DNA from 4 places in the Paenibacillus sp. YYML68 genome. Region 2 is predicted to be linked to each of the others. Evidence: predicted binding sites of a transcription regulator. Region 2 holds the regulator's gene; each other region holds the start of a gene.
What was found. The regulator Rex, encoded in region 2, represses fermentation and respiration genes when NADH is low (regulators of the CRP and FNR family bind a similar motif). The targets are predictions, from matches to a motif close to TTGTGAAATATTTCACAA.
Positions count from the first base shown of each region.

Region 1 (3,162 bases), 2.0 Mb from region 2:
AAAGCTGGAGCACGACGAGGAATTTCAAAAGCAACTCGGCATTGCTTCGATCAGTGCATCCCAGTTGTCCCGTAAAAATAATCAACTGGACCCAGAAGTACTTCAAGCCATCCTTTGTAATCTCATTACACAGTTGCATCGAGATGCTAGGCCGATATCAGGGCGCATCGGAACGGTCAAGATTATAGACTCTTCTACGATCAGCGTTTGCCTACAGCGGTATAAATGGGCGACTTTCCGAAAAACGAAAGCAGGCGTGAAACTGCACCTGCGAGTGGCATTTGCTGACCCCGACCATGTTTATCCGGATAAGGCAGTGGTTACGCCTGCAAGGCCCGCAGACCGCAGCCAAATGGACGTCCTGATCGATGAGTCGGACGTCACGTATCTGATGGACCGCGGGTATCTGGACTACGGCAAATACGACAGTTACTGCGAGCGTGGCATTCGATTCGTATCACGATTAAAGGACAATGCTGTTGTCGAAGAAGTGGAAGAACTTTCGGTGAACACAGATTCAGACATCATCCGCGATGTCAAAGTCGTGCTAGGCAAAGCTCACAAGCGCATGCAGCACCCCCTTCGTATGATCGTCACCACAGACGGTCGCGGTAATGAGGTCCGTATCATTACGAATCGGTTCGACCTGACGGCAGAAGAGCTTGGTGACCTGTATCGTAGCCGCTGGCAGATCGAGATGTTCTTCCGGTGGGTCAAGCAGAACCTGAAGCTAACCTGTTTTTACGGTGACAGCGAGAACGCAGTGATGAATCAGATTTGGATCTGTTTAATTGCATACTGCTTGCTGCTGCTTATGAAGCTAGAACTGGGAACGAGTCGAACGTTAACGGAACTCATTGAGGCTTTGAAAGAACTCATGTGGCAACCGTGGCTGAGGATGGTCGCAGCAGTAGAGCGAAAACCAAGTCGAACTTCGAGAGGGCGACAGAAGAAACAGAAAGACCAGTAAGTCGCCTAAGTCGAAAAAAACCAATCATCAACTTGAAAAGGATGAATATTACAAATGGACAGCAACTGCCTGTTTCAGGGGTACCCCGTAAGTTTTTGGCCCTTGGAATTTGAAAACTAATTTCTGAATATTCCACCATTTTAGATGTCATGATTTATGCAACGCTACTGAAGTTCTATAGCTGTATTAGACCACAATTGAGTAGGGTCACACAGTGACGCAGGTCACAGGAATGGACAGAACGTCCTCCAGACGCAGTTCCGCCTCCATAAACGGTAGGAGCGTCTCTTCTTCGGCCATCAGATGCTCTCTGACCAGCCTGCAGGCGGTCAACAGGTCATTAACAGCCCGTGGCAGGTCGGCAGCAGAGCTGTTATCCAGCAATCGGTCGAGCTCCTCGAAGAACGATTGGAAGTATTCATGCGTGAGCTCGTGCTCCTTCTCAAGCATCCATAACGACGTAATAATCTGATGGCCCTCCGGCGTATTGTAATGATCCGTCAGCTTCGGGAACAGGTCGCTCGCCTCCCATTCCGAGTGATATTCCAGCTCGGTCAGCAAGCCTACGGCCTTCATCCGCAGCTGCTCCGTCAGACTATGTAGAAGCTCCCCTTCGAGCTGCATCGTTTCCTTCGCATCCTTCTCAAGCTCCGCAACCATTTCATTCAAGACAGCATGCTCATTGTTCAGCCTCTCCCATGACAACGTCATATCCTGTATAATCATCCTTTAGCGCCTCCCCTGTGAGTTCGTAATGTGTAAATAAGCCTTGATCCAGCCGAGTGGTACGGCAGCGTAGCGAGCTTTATCTACGTGATTTTTTTCACATTGTTAGGCTAAGGAAAAGCTTCGTTACGAAGCTTTTCCTTACTCTCAGCCGTGCATATTCCTATGATGGCCTTCTTGTGATTGTCGATACTCTTACCACGTCTTGAAGCCCTTTGACCCGAAGCCTGGATGCTGAATGATTTCCATAATAGGAACCGTATACGCAAACAGAATCAGAAAAACTAATATGCCAATCCAGACGCCCCAGCGTTCGAAGATGGCCGGTGGCTTCTCCGCCCCTTCACTCGCCTCAGCAATCGGGAACTGCTCGACCCGGCCGTTCGAGGAGCTGAGCAGGCCGAAGATGTTAATCAGCATCATCAGCACGCCGATGAACAGAATCGTTCCACCGATCGCCATCACGACATGGTACGGCATCCACAGCACGGCATCCGGATGATCCTGGTATGTTGTGTAGGCGGTTCTGCGCGGTGAGCCCATCAGACCAACCGTATGCATCGCGCCGGACATCAGGAACATACCAACGATCCACACCCAGGTCTGGGCAATGCCAAGCTTGTGCATCAGCGGCGTCAATTCACGGCCGGTCACGGCCGGAATAAGCCAGTACGTAATGCCGAAGAACGTTAAGGCGACGGAGCTTGCGACCGTCAAGTGAAAGTGCCCGGGCACCCACAGCGTGTTGTGTATGACCGCGTTGAGCTCGTGGCTCGCATTGACGAGTCCGCCCGCTCCGGCAGGGATAAAGATCAGCATGCCCATGAAAGGAGCGAAGAAGCGGACATCGTTCCACGGCAGCTTACGGAACCAGCCGAATAGCCCGCGGGCTCCGACGGAGCGACCGTGCATTTCGAATGTGGCGAACAGAGAGAAGGCTGTCATCAGCGAAGGAATTACGACCATGAAGGTTAGCACAACTTGAACGAATTTCCATATATTCGAGATGCCAGGCTCCATCAGCTGATGGTGAAAGCCGACCGGAATGGAGAAGAGCAGGAACATGATGAAGGATAACCTTGCCAGCGCATCACTGAACAGCTTGCCGCCGATCACCTTCGGGATGACGACATACCAGCACATGTAGGCAGGCAGCAGCCAGAAGTAAACAAGCGGATGCCCGAAGTACCAGAACAATGTACGGCTCAGCACGACGTTAACCGTATCTACCCAGCCGAACGACCATGGAATGAGCTGGAACAGCACCTCGATCGCGACGCCGATCGTTGCGATCTGCCACATAGCCATAGTGATGACCGCCATGAAGGCGAAGAGCGGTGTCGTTTGACCCGGATTTGTCTTCTTCCAGTAACGGTAATTCAGGAAGACGCCGAAGCCGCTCATCCAGCTTCCGACAACGAGCAGCACCAGCGCGACATAGAACCAGGGCGAAGCCTTCAGCGGTG
Region 1 covers NZ_BQYI01000001.1:470,984-474,145, reverse strand. Annotated here, with positions in the region: gene PAE68_RS02070 (IS4 family transposase) at 1-970, shown strand, start outside; gene PAE68_RS02065 (hemerythrin domain-containing protein) at 1,178-1,696, opposite strand; gene PAE68_RS02060 (b(o/a)3-type cytochrome-c oxidase subunit 1) at 1,892-3,162, opposite strand, start outside.
Region 1: the regulator Rex is predicted to act here: its motif matches at 1,782-1,799, upstream of PAE68_RS02065 (hemerythrin domain-containing protein).

Region 2 (3,162 bases):
GAACTGCACCGCCTCCGCCAGCTTTGCATCCTGCACGTCACGCGGGCACAGACCGATGACGCCGCGCGTCAAGCAAGCACGTATGCCGCTGTCTCTGCTTACCTCCGCGACCTGATTCATATGATCGTACATATCGACGAACGTCGTCGTACCACCCTTCAGCATCTCGAGCACCGACAGACTCGTCCCTGCACGCACATCGGCAGCGGTGAACTTCGCCTCCATCGGCCACATCTTCTCCTGCAGCCACACCTGCAGCGCCAGATCGTCGCCATAGCCGCGCAGCAGCGACATCGCCGCATGACCGTGCGTATTGACGAAGCCCGGCATGTACAGCTTTCCGCTGCCGTCAATCGTCTCATCGAACACAGCTGCTGGCTCTGGCGCCCCCTCCTCGATGGCAACGATGCGGCTACCCTCTACTACCATATACCCCTTGACCAGAGGCTTGTGCTCATCCATCGTGATGAACAAGCCATTCGTAATTACCGTTCTTTTCATTCCGCTAGTTCCTTTCCGTCATCGACCTCATTGTCGAGCCGTTAAGCTCGTCTTCACGTTAACAATTTACAATTTCAACGCGCCAAAAGCAAGCTTCATTCCTTGAATTGCGCCCCTCTCCCTCATACTATAGACGACTTCCACATAAACTAAGGAAGAACATGATTCGATGGGGGGCCTCCGCCGATGCTATTTACGAAGAAAAATGAGACCGATTTTTTACTGCTGCTGATCAAAGCCTCCGAGAACGTGCTGCATGCTGCCCAACGGTTTAGACATGCAATGATGGGAACGGAGCCGCCCGCCTCCTACAACGCCGAGATTAAAGAGCTTGAGCACCTAGGAGACAAGATCACGCATCAGATTTATCAAGAGCTGAGCAAAGTTACCGTCACACCGATTGACCGTGAAGATCTGATGCAGCTTGCATCGAAGCTGGATGATGTACTCGACGGCATAGAGGCATCGATCGCGCGCTTCGACTATTTGAGCATTACGTTTACCGATAAGCACATGCGAAGCTTCTCTGCCGTTCTCGTGAACAGCTGCCAGCATATCTTGGACGCCTTCAAGCTGCTATCGAAGAAGAAGTACATTCAGATCGCCGAGCATACGGTGCAGATTAACGCGCTGGAGAACGAGGCCGATCGTCTGATGCGTGAAGGGGTGCGCGACATATTCGCGAACCCGAAGGAGCCGTATCATGACTTCAAGCTTAAGGAGCTGTACGAGGGGCTAGAGGAGACGACGGACGCGTGTGAGGACGTAGCCGATATTTTGAACAGCATCGTGATGAAGTATTCTTAATGAGAAAAAAAAGCCCGTACCGCACGCAAGTCTTGGCAGCGGCACAGGCTTCACAGTCATTATTCTAAATAATACGCCAAACTCTGAAGCTCGGCTGTAAAGTCAGCATGATGAATGCGCACATCAGGCGGCACCTTGAGGATGATCGGTGCGAAGTTCAGAATCGCCTCGACTCCTGCCTCGACGAACAGATTCGCAACCTGCTGCGCCTCCGTCGCCGGAACCGTAATAATACCGATTCGAACCTTATGCAACCGCACGCAATGTGGAAGCTCTGACATCGACTTCACTCTCAAATTGTTGATCGATTCACCGACCTTCGTGTGATGCGCGTCGAATACGGCCACGATCTTCATATTGTCCTTCAAGTAGGCGTTATAATTGCACAATGCACGGCCCAGGTTGCCTGCACCGACTAGCGCAACCGGGATCACTTTATCAATCTTCAATATTTGACGTATTTTCTCAATTAAATAATTAACGTCGTAGCCGATCCCTTTTTTACCGAACTCACCGAAATAGGCAAGATCCTTGCGAATTTGCGCCGGGTTGAGATCGAGCTTCTGCCCAAGATCCTGTGAAGAGACAGTGGCTATATTTTTTTTGCTCAGCTCATTCAGGAATCGCAGATAGATAGGCAGACGGCGGACGACCGCTTCAGATATTTTCATTGACTTCATGAGGGGTTGTCCTCCATCCATTGCTTGATTCTCGGGACGAGCTGGCTGCTGGGCATATGCTCGATCTTCGGGCCGGGCAAGGAATATAAGAAATATTTGCCATAGTTCGTATCAATCACCCGTGTGTCGTAAATAATGACGATGCCCTTGTCTGATGCCGTTCTCACCAGTCTGCCGAAGCCTTGCTTGAAGCGAATGACCGCCTGAGGCACCGATAGCTTCATGAACGGATTCTGATTGCGCAGCTTCACCTTCTCGATCTTCGCCTCAACGAGCGGGTGTGTAGGCGGCTGAAACGGCAATCGTACGATCGCCAGACACATCAACGCATCGCCAGGGATATCGACACCTTCCCAGAAGCTGCTGGTGCCGAGCAGCACGCACTCCGGACTACTCTGGAACAAGCGTGTCAGCTTGCTGCGATTGCTGCTGTCGACACCTTGACCGAGCACGCTGATGCCGAACGACGACAGCATATCCTTCAAGCTGCCGTGTACCGTACGCAGCATACGGTTCGACGTGAACAGCACGAGCATACGGCCGCGCGTCTCGAGTGCGACCTCCGCAAGCGACTGCACGAGTGCGTCGACGAACTCCTTATCGCCAGAAGCGCCGCCACGCAGCGTCGGAAAGTCGCGCGGAATCGCCACCAGCGCCTGCTCCCTGTAGTTGAACGGAGACGGCAGCATGACCGTCTTCAGCTCCGCTTCCGGCGCGCTCGGCTGCAGCCCTAGCTGCTCGCACGTATAGTCGAACGACTTGCCGACGGACAGCGTTGCACTCGTCAGCACGACACTTTCCTTCGGCTCGAAGAAGTGCTGCTTCAGCATCGAGCTGACATCGATCGGCACGCTATGAAGCTGTAGCGAGCGGTTTTTGTTATAGGTGCCGCCCTCCAGCCAATAGACGGAGTTGTCGTCCGGCATCGTCATGAACAGCTGCAGCGCATCCTTGTGCCTATGCAGATCCTTGACCGTACCACTGAGGTCGGTAACCTGACCTTGCAGGTCGAACTCGTCCTGCGCTTCCTTCAGCTCCGTCACCAGCTTGTCGAGCTTCTTCAGCGCCTCGGAGAAATGCAGCTGCATATTTTCCGCGAGGAGTACCAGCTTGTCCCAGCCTTCTGGAAGCGTATCCTTCTTGAGCCGGTAGACGAGCGCATTGCCTTCGCTCT
Region 2 covers NZ_BQYI01000001.1:2,441,942-2,445,103, reverse strand. Annotated here, with positions in the region: gene PAE68_RS11255 (amidohydrolase) at 1-501, opposite strand, end outside; gene PAE68_RS11250 (DUF47 domain-containing protein) at 688-1,308, shown strand; gene PAE68_RS11245 (redox-sensing transcriptional repressor Rex) at 1,368-1,988, opposite strand; gene dinG (ATP-dependent DNA helicase DinG) at 1,985-3,162, opposite strand, start outside.

Region 3 (3,162 bases), 1.8 Mb from region 2:
CCGACTTTGTGGAAATGTTCGTCGGGGTTGGTGCATCCCGTGTACGTGACTTGTTCGAGAATGCGAAGAAGAATGCTCCTTGTATCATATTCATAGATGAAATTGATGCCGTTGGTCGTCAGCGCGGCGCCGGTCTTGGCGGCGGTCACGATGAGAGAGAGCAGACGCTCAACCAGTTGCTCGTCGAGATGGACGGCTTCGGGGCCAACGAGGGCATCATCATCGTAGCAGCGACGAACCGTCCGGATATTCTCGATCCGGCCTTGCTTCGTCCGGGACGCTTCGACCGTCAGATTACAGTCGATCGCCCAGATGTGAAGGGCCGCGAGGCTGTCCTGAAGGTGCATGCGCGCAATAAGCCGCTTGCCAAGGATGTGAAGCTGGATCAGCTGTCCCGCTACACGACCGGGTTCACCGGTGCGGACCTCGAGAACCTGCTGAATGAGGCGGCACTCATCGCAGCTAGGCGTAACCGCAAGGACATCTCTATGGCTGAGATCGATGAAGCGTTCGACCGCGTCATCGTCGGTACGCAGAAGAAGAGCCGTGTCATTAGTGAGCGTGAGAAGCGGATGGTCGCTTTCCACGAAGCAGGACATACCGTAGTCGGACTTCACGTCGAGGACGCGGAGATGGTACACAAGGTAACGATCATCCCTCGCGGACGGGCAGGCGGCTATGTGATGATGCTGCCCAAGGAAGGCGAAGACCGGATGATGCAGACGAAGAACGAGCTGCTCGATAAGGTGACAGGACTTCTCGCAGGACGTGTTGCCGAGGAGCTGTTCATCGGTCAGATCGGTACAGGGGCGTATAGCGACTTCCAACGCGCAACTGGTATTATTCGCCGGATGATTACTGAATTCGGGATGAGCGATAAGCTCGGTCCGATGCAATTCGGCACGTCCCAGGGTCAAGTATTCCTCGGCCGGGATATCGGTCATGAGCAGAACTACAGCGATGCTATCGCGTACGAGATCGATCAGGAGATGCAGTCGATGATTCGCGGCTGCTACGATCGTGCGAAGGAGATCTTGACCACGCACAGCGACCAGGTCAAGCTGATCGCCGAGACGCTGATGGAGAAGGAAACGCTGGAGAAGGATCAGATTCAAGAGCTGATCAAGAACGGCAAGCTCGGAGAGAAGCAAGAAGCGGAGGATGCAGCGCCGCAGCAGCTGAGCTCTGAGGATTTGAAGATCAGCATTCAGCCAAGGGATGATGAGTCAGCAGGTAGTAAGCCAGGCTCCTCGGATGACGAGGCGAAGTAATAGAAGAAAGTCGGTGCCTATAGGTGCCGGCTTTTCCTTTTTTATTGTAGGCTAAGAACGGTCCGAATACGGAAAACTATGCACATGAACACGCTATGCACGTTACGGCTCGAATAAAGGCGTTTTTCTATAGTGGAGCACCGATTTTAGTCATTGACATCACGTATGTGCACGTGTAAATTAGGTTTAAATCTTTATTATGCTTGTGAACATTTTCACCAGCTTGGTGATGAATAGGAAGGTGTGCCATGGAAGCACTAGCGCTAGAGAGGAAGGCTGAGCAGCAGCGAGAGCTGAAGGAACGGATTGCCCAGCTGAAGAAGGAACGGAACGCCATTATACTTGCTCATTATTATCAGCGTGATGAAATACAAGAGGTCGCGGACTTCCGCGGAGATTCCTTCTTGCTCGCTCAAAAGGCAGCTTCGACGGATGCAGAGGTGATCGTCTTCTGCGGTGTTCACTTCATGGGGGAGAGCGCGAAGATCTTAGCGCCGAACAAGACGGTGCTTATTCCCGATGAGCGTGCTGGTTGCCCGATGGCGGACATGGTCAATGTGGACGGCTTGCGCGCACTGAAGAAGCAGCATCCGAATGCGAAGGTCGTCGCCTACATTAACACGTCGGCTGATGTGAAGTCGGAGACGGATATTTGCTGTACGTCAGCGAATGCGATTAAGGTTATTGAGTCGGTTGACTCAGATGAAATTATTTGGGTGCCGGATAAGAACTTGGGCGACTACGTGTCTAAGTTTACGAACAAGAAGATGATTATATGGGAAGGCTATTGCAATACGCATGACATGCTGACGGTCAAGGACGTTGAGGAGATGAAGGCTCAGCATCCGAATGCACAGTTCGTCGTCCATCCGGAATGCCGCCCAGAGGTCGTGAAGCTAGGTGATTTCGTAGGCAGTACGACTGCGATCATTAAGTATTGCAAGGAGTCGGATTGTCAAGAGTTCATCGTTGGAACGGAGGACGGAACTGGCTATCAGCTGCGACTAGACAGCCCTAATAAGACATTCCACTTCGCTACTAAATATCTCGTCTGTCCGAATATGAAGGTGAACAATCTGAAGAAGGTTGTGAAATGTCTGGAGACGAACAGTCCGCAGATATATGTACCGCAGGACGTTGCCGATAAGGCCAGAGCTTCTCTAGAGCGCATGCTGCTTGTTAAGTAGCATGCGCTACTTCTCTGTTAAGAAGGTGCAAGCTATTGATTCCTCGTTATCTCGTTAATTTTGATACCGAGTCCATTCCGTGTGTATACACGGATGTCATTGTGATCGGCGTAGGCATCGCCGGTCTTTTTACCGCACTTAAGAGCGCGGAAAAGCACAAGGTGCTGATGGTGACGAAGAAGTCTTTGCTCGATAGTAATACCCGTTATGCGCAAGGTGGCATTGCTGCCGTCATCTCGGATGAGGATTCCCCGGCGTACCATCGTCAAGATACACTTATTGCAGGAGCAGGGCTCTGTTCGTCGTCAGCGGTCGATGTCCTCGTCCATGAAGGGCCTGCTGGTGTCGAGGATCTGATTCGTATGGGCACCGAGTTCGATATGGAGGACGGACAGTACGCATTGACGAAGGAGGGCGCTCACAGTCAGCGCCGTATTCTGCATGCGCAAGGGGATGCGACGGGAGCGGAGATCGTACGGGCGTTGTCCGAGAAGACGAAGCAGGACCCGAACATTGACATTTGGGATGATCACTTTGTTATCGATCTGATCACTGAGAACGGAGAATGCTTCGGTGCGTTGATTCAGAAGCCGGACGGTCAGAAGGTGCTTGTCTGTGCTAATGCAACGGTACTCTGCTCTGGCGGGGCTGGACAGCTGTATCGATATACGACCAATCCTGACATAGCGACAGGAGACGGTATC
Region 3 covers NZ_BQYI01000001.1:672,627-675,788, forward strand. Annotated here, with positions in the region: gene ftsH (ATP-dependent zinc metalloprotease FtsH) at 1-1,271, shown strand, start outside; gene nadA (quinolinate synthase NadA) at 1,520-2,458, shown strand; gene nadB (L-aspartate oxidase) at 2,494-3,162, shown strand, end outside.
Region 3: the regulator Rex is predicted to act here: its motif matches at 1,475-1,492, upstream of nadA (quinolinate synthase NadA).

Region 4 (3,162 bases), 1.9 Mb from region 2:
GGCGGCACTTGGAGCACCCTTCCGGATTGCTCCACTCGAGCACGTTCATCACCTCGCGGCTCGTTGTCAGACTCATGCTGCGAATCGACTCGACGACCTCGTCACGCGACAGCGATGTGCAGCCGCAGATGCCTTCCTTGACCGTCTGCACGCCGTCTGCGCCGAGCACGAACGACAGCACATCAGCGACGAGCGGCTTACAGCCGCCACACGAGGCCGACGCCTTCGTGCATGCCTTCACATCGTTGACGCTGGAGCAGCCCTTCTCGTTGATCGCACTGACGATCGCACCCTTGGATACGCCGTTACAGCCGCAGATGATCTCATCATCTGGCATCGCCGCGACCAGCTCAGCGCCAGACTTCTTCGTGCCTCCGCCGCCTTCGCCCAGCAGCACTTCCTTCTCCTTGCCCGTCACGTCCTCGCCCTTGCGGATCATCGCGAAGATGCGGGAGCCGTCGCTCGTGTCACCGAACAAGACAGAGCCGATGATCTTGCCGTCCTTAATGACGACCTTCTTGTAGATGCCGTCGAAGTCGTCCTGTACGCGTACCGAGCGCGTGCCCGGGGCATCGACGAAGTTACCAGCAGAGAACACATCGACGCCGGACACCTTCAGCTTCGTCGACACGACGGAGCCTTGGTAGCCTTCCGTCTCAGCGCCTGCAAGACGCTTCGCCAGCACAGCGCCCTGCTCATAGAGCGGAGCGACGAGGCCGTAGGCGATGCCGCGGTGCTCGGCGCACTCGCCAACCGCGTAGACGCTTGGAACGTCCGTCTCCATGTAGTCGTTGACCACGATACCGCGATTCACCGTAATACCTGCCGACTTCGCAAGCTCGACGCTCGGCTTAATACCGACCGCCATGACGATCAGATCCGCATCGACTGACGAGCCGTCCTTGAACTTGAGGCCGGTGACGCGGTTTTTGCCCAGAATCGACTCGGAGTTCTTCTGAAGCAGGAACTGCATGCCTTGCTGCTCCAGCTCCCGCTGCAGCATGAGCGCTGCGGTCTCATCGAGCTGACGCTCCATCAAGTAGTGGTGGATATGAACGACCGACACTTCCATGTTGAGGTTCAGTAGGCCGCGGGCAGCCTCCAGACCGAGCAAGCCGCCACCGATGACGACGGCCTTCTTGTATTGCTTCGCCGCCTCGATCATCGTCTCGCAATCTTGAATATCTCGGAAGGCGATGACGCCTTCCTTATCCGCACCTGGCAGCGGCAGCATGAACGGCAGCGAGCCTGTCGCGAGAATGAGCTCATCGTAGGCGACTGTCAGCCCCCGGTCCGATGTGACCGTCTTGTTCACGGTGTCAATCTGATTCACCTCGTGGCCGGTATGGAGCGTGATGCCGTTCTCCTCATACCAGGACCAGTCGTTCAGCACAATATCCTTCATGTCCGAATCGCCAGCCAGTACCTTGGACAGCAGAATCCGGTTGTAGTTCGGATGAGGCTCCTTACCGAATATCGTCACTTCATATTTGTTCGGAGCGATCTTGAGCAATTGCTCGACACAGGATACGCCAGCCATACCATTACCAACGAGAACGAGCTTCTTCTTCATCGTACTCACACTCCATCATGTAATAATATCTAACACAAACGCTTGTCGCGACAGCTTAACATAGGGACTTTGAGTAGAAAACTTCGACTAAGTAAGATTATCTAACATTGTTCTGTTACTTAATAATATAAGCGATACGTCACATGATTGACAACACTTTTATGTAAATTTTCATAACATTATTTCTTATGGACTTTATAAAAAAGCTTAATATCTCTCTTTGGAGTCAGGTATTCTTACATTCAAAGCTTATTGTACGGCACAGAACGGAATAAAAGATGAGCAATCACGTCTTTATTGATGGCAGGTCGAAGGTAAGAACTCAGATATAGGGTACTTGTGGATCATGCTAACCATGACAGCAGGCCAATGAGCGTCTACGCTTACGGAACGAGGAGGCGTTATTCGGTGAAAATGGGGCTGTATGGACCGTTAACGGAACGCAGAGACGTTATTGTTCAGCTTCTGTACCGTCTCGACCTCATAATGGTCATATAGCGACGATGAGTTCCGTTAGCAGCTGTAATCGTCTCGAAACGGCAAATTAAGGCCTCTGAGTTCCGTTACGAGGAGAAATGGATGCAAAAAAGCCACCACGCATGTGGTGACACTAGAGCTTGAACGATATAACGGATGCAGCGGCATCAATGCTTGCCGAACCCTTTCTCGCACCAGATGCTCGATTCGAGAATGTCGGTAAGTGATCGCTTGGCCGCCGCTAATTTGTGCTGCGCTTCTTCGAGCTCGGCTATTTTGTCTCTAAGTATACGTGTCTGCTCTTCTCTCGTGAGCCCTTGCTTCGCGATCATCGACTTCACATCTTGTATGGAAAAGCCGACTGCAAGACACGTCTTCACAACGTCCAAGTGGCGAACAATGTCCGACTCGTAGATCCGATAATGATTGGAGTCTCTACGCATATATTCATCAGGAATGAGACCTGACTTCTCGTAATAACGAATCGTCGAGATCGGAAGCCCTGTCAGCTTCGCTACTTCGCTAATCCTCACAGCCATCTCCTCCATCTCATGAAGTCTCTTGCTATGAAGTATACTTCATGGTTTACGCTATGGGAAGTGATGATACGTGCACGATCTCACGAGTATACAAGAAGGAGCTGACCATATGAAAGAGTTAAGAGAGAACCAGCTTGAGAGCATCATGAAGGGCAGACGTTCCGTTCGAGTCTATCAGCCGAATTACCGGATACCAAGAGAGGAGCTGACTGCAATCATCGAGACCGCAGCCTCCGCTCCATCGTCGGCGAACCTCCAGCCTTGGCGGGTCGTCGTCGTGGAGAGTGAGGAAGGGAAGAAGAAGCTGCGTCCGCTCGTCATGTTCAATACGCGTCAGAACGATACGTCCTCCGCGATGCTGCTGATCTTCGCAGATACAAGATATTACGAGAACGCCGATTACATCTATAACCTTGCTGTGGAACAAGGCAAAATGCCGCCAGAGGTGCGCGACCAGCAGCTAGGTATGATCAAGTCGTACTTCCCGTCACTTCCTCCCGAGAAGTCCAGTGAGGTGACGCGCTTCGACTGCGGACTGTTCACGATGCAATTGATGCTGACGGCCAGAGCTTA
Region 4 covers NZ_BQYI01000001.1:503,189-506,350, reverse strand. Annotated here, with positions in the region: gene nirB (nitrite reductase large subunit NirB) at 1-1,573, opposite strand, end outside; gene PAE68_RS02210 (helix-turn-helix domain-containing protein) at 2,218-2,589, opposite strand; gene PAE68_RS02205 (nitroreductase family protein) at 2,699-3,162, shown strand, end outside.
Region 4: the regulator Rex is predicted to act here: its motif matches at 1,733-1,750, upstream of nirB (nitrite reductase large subunit NirB).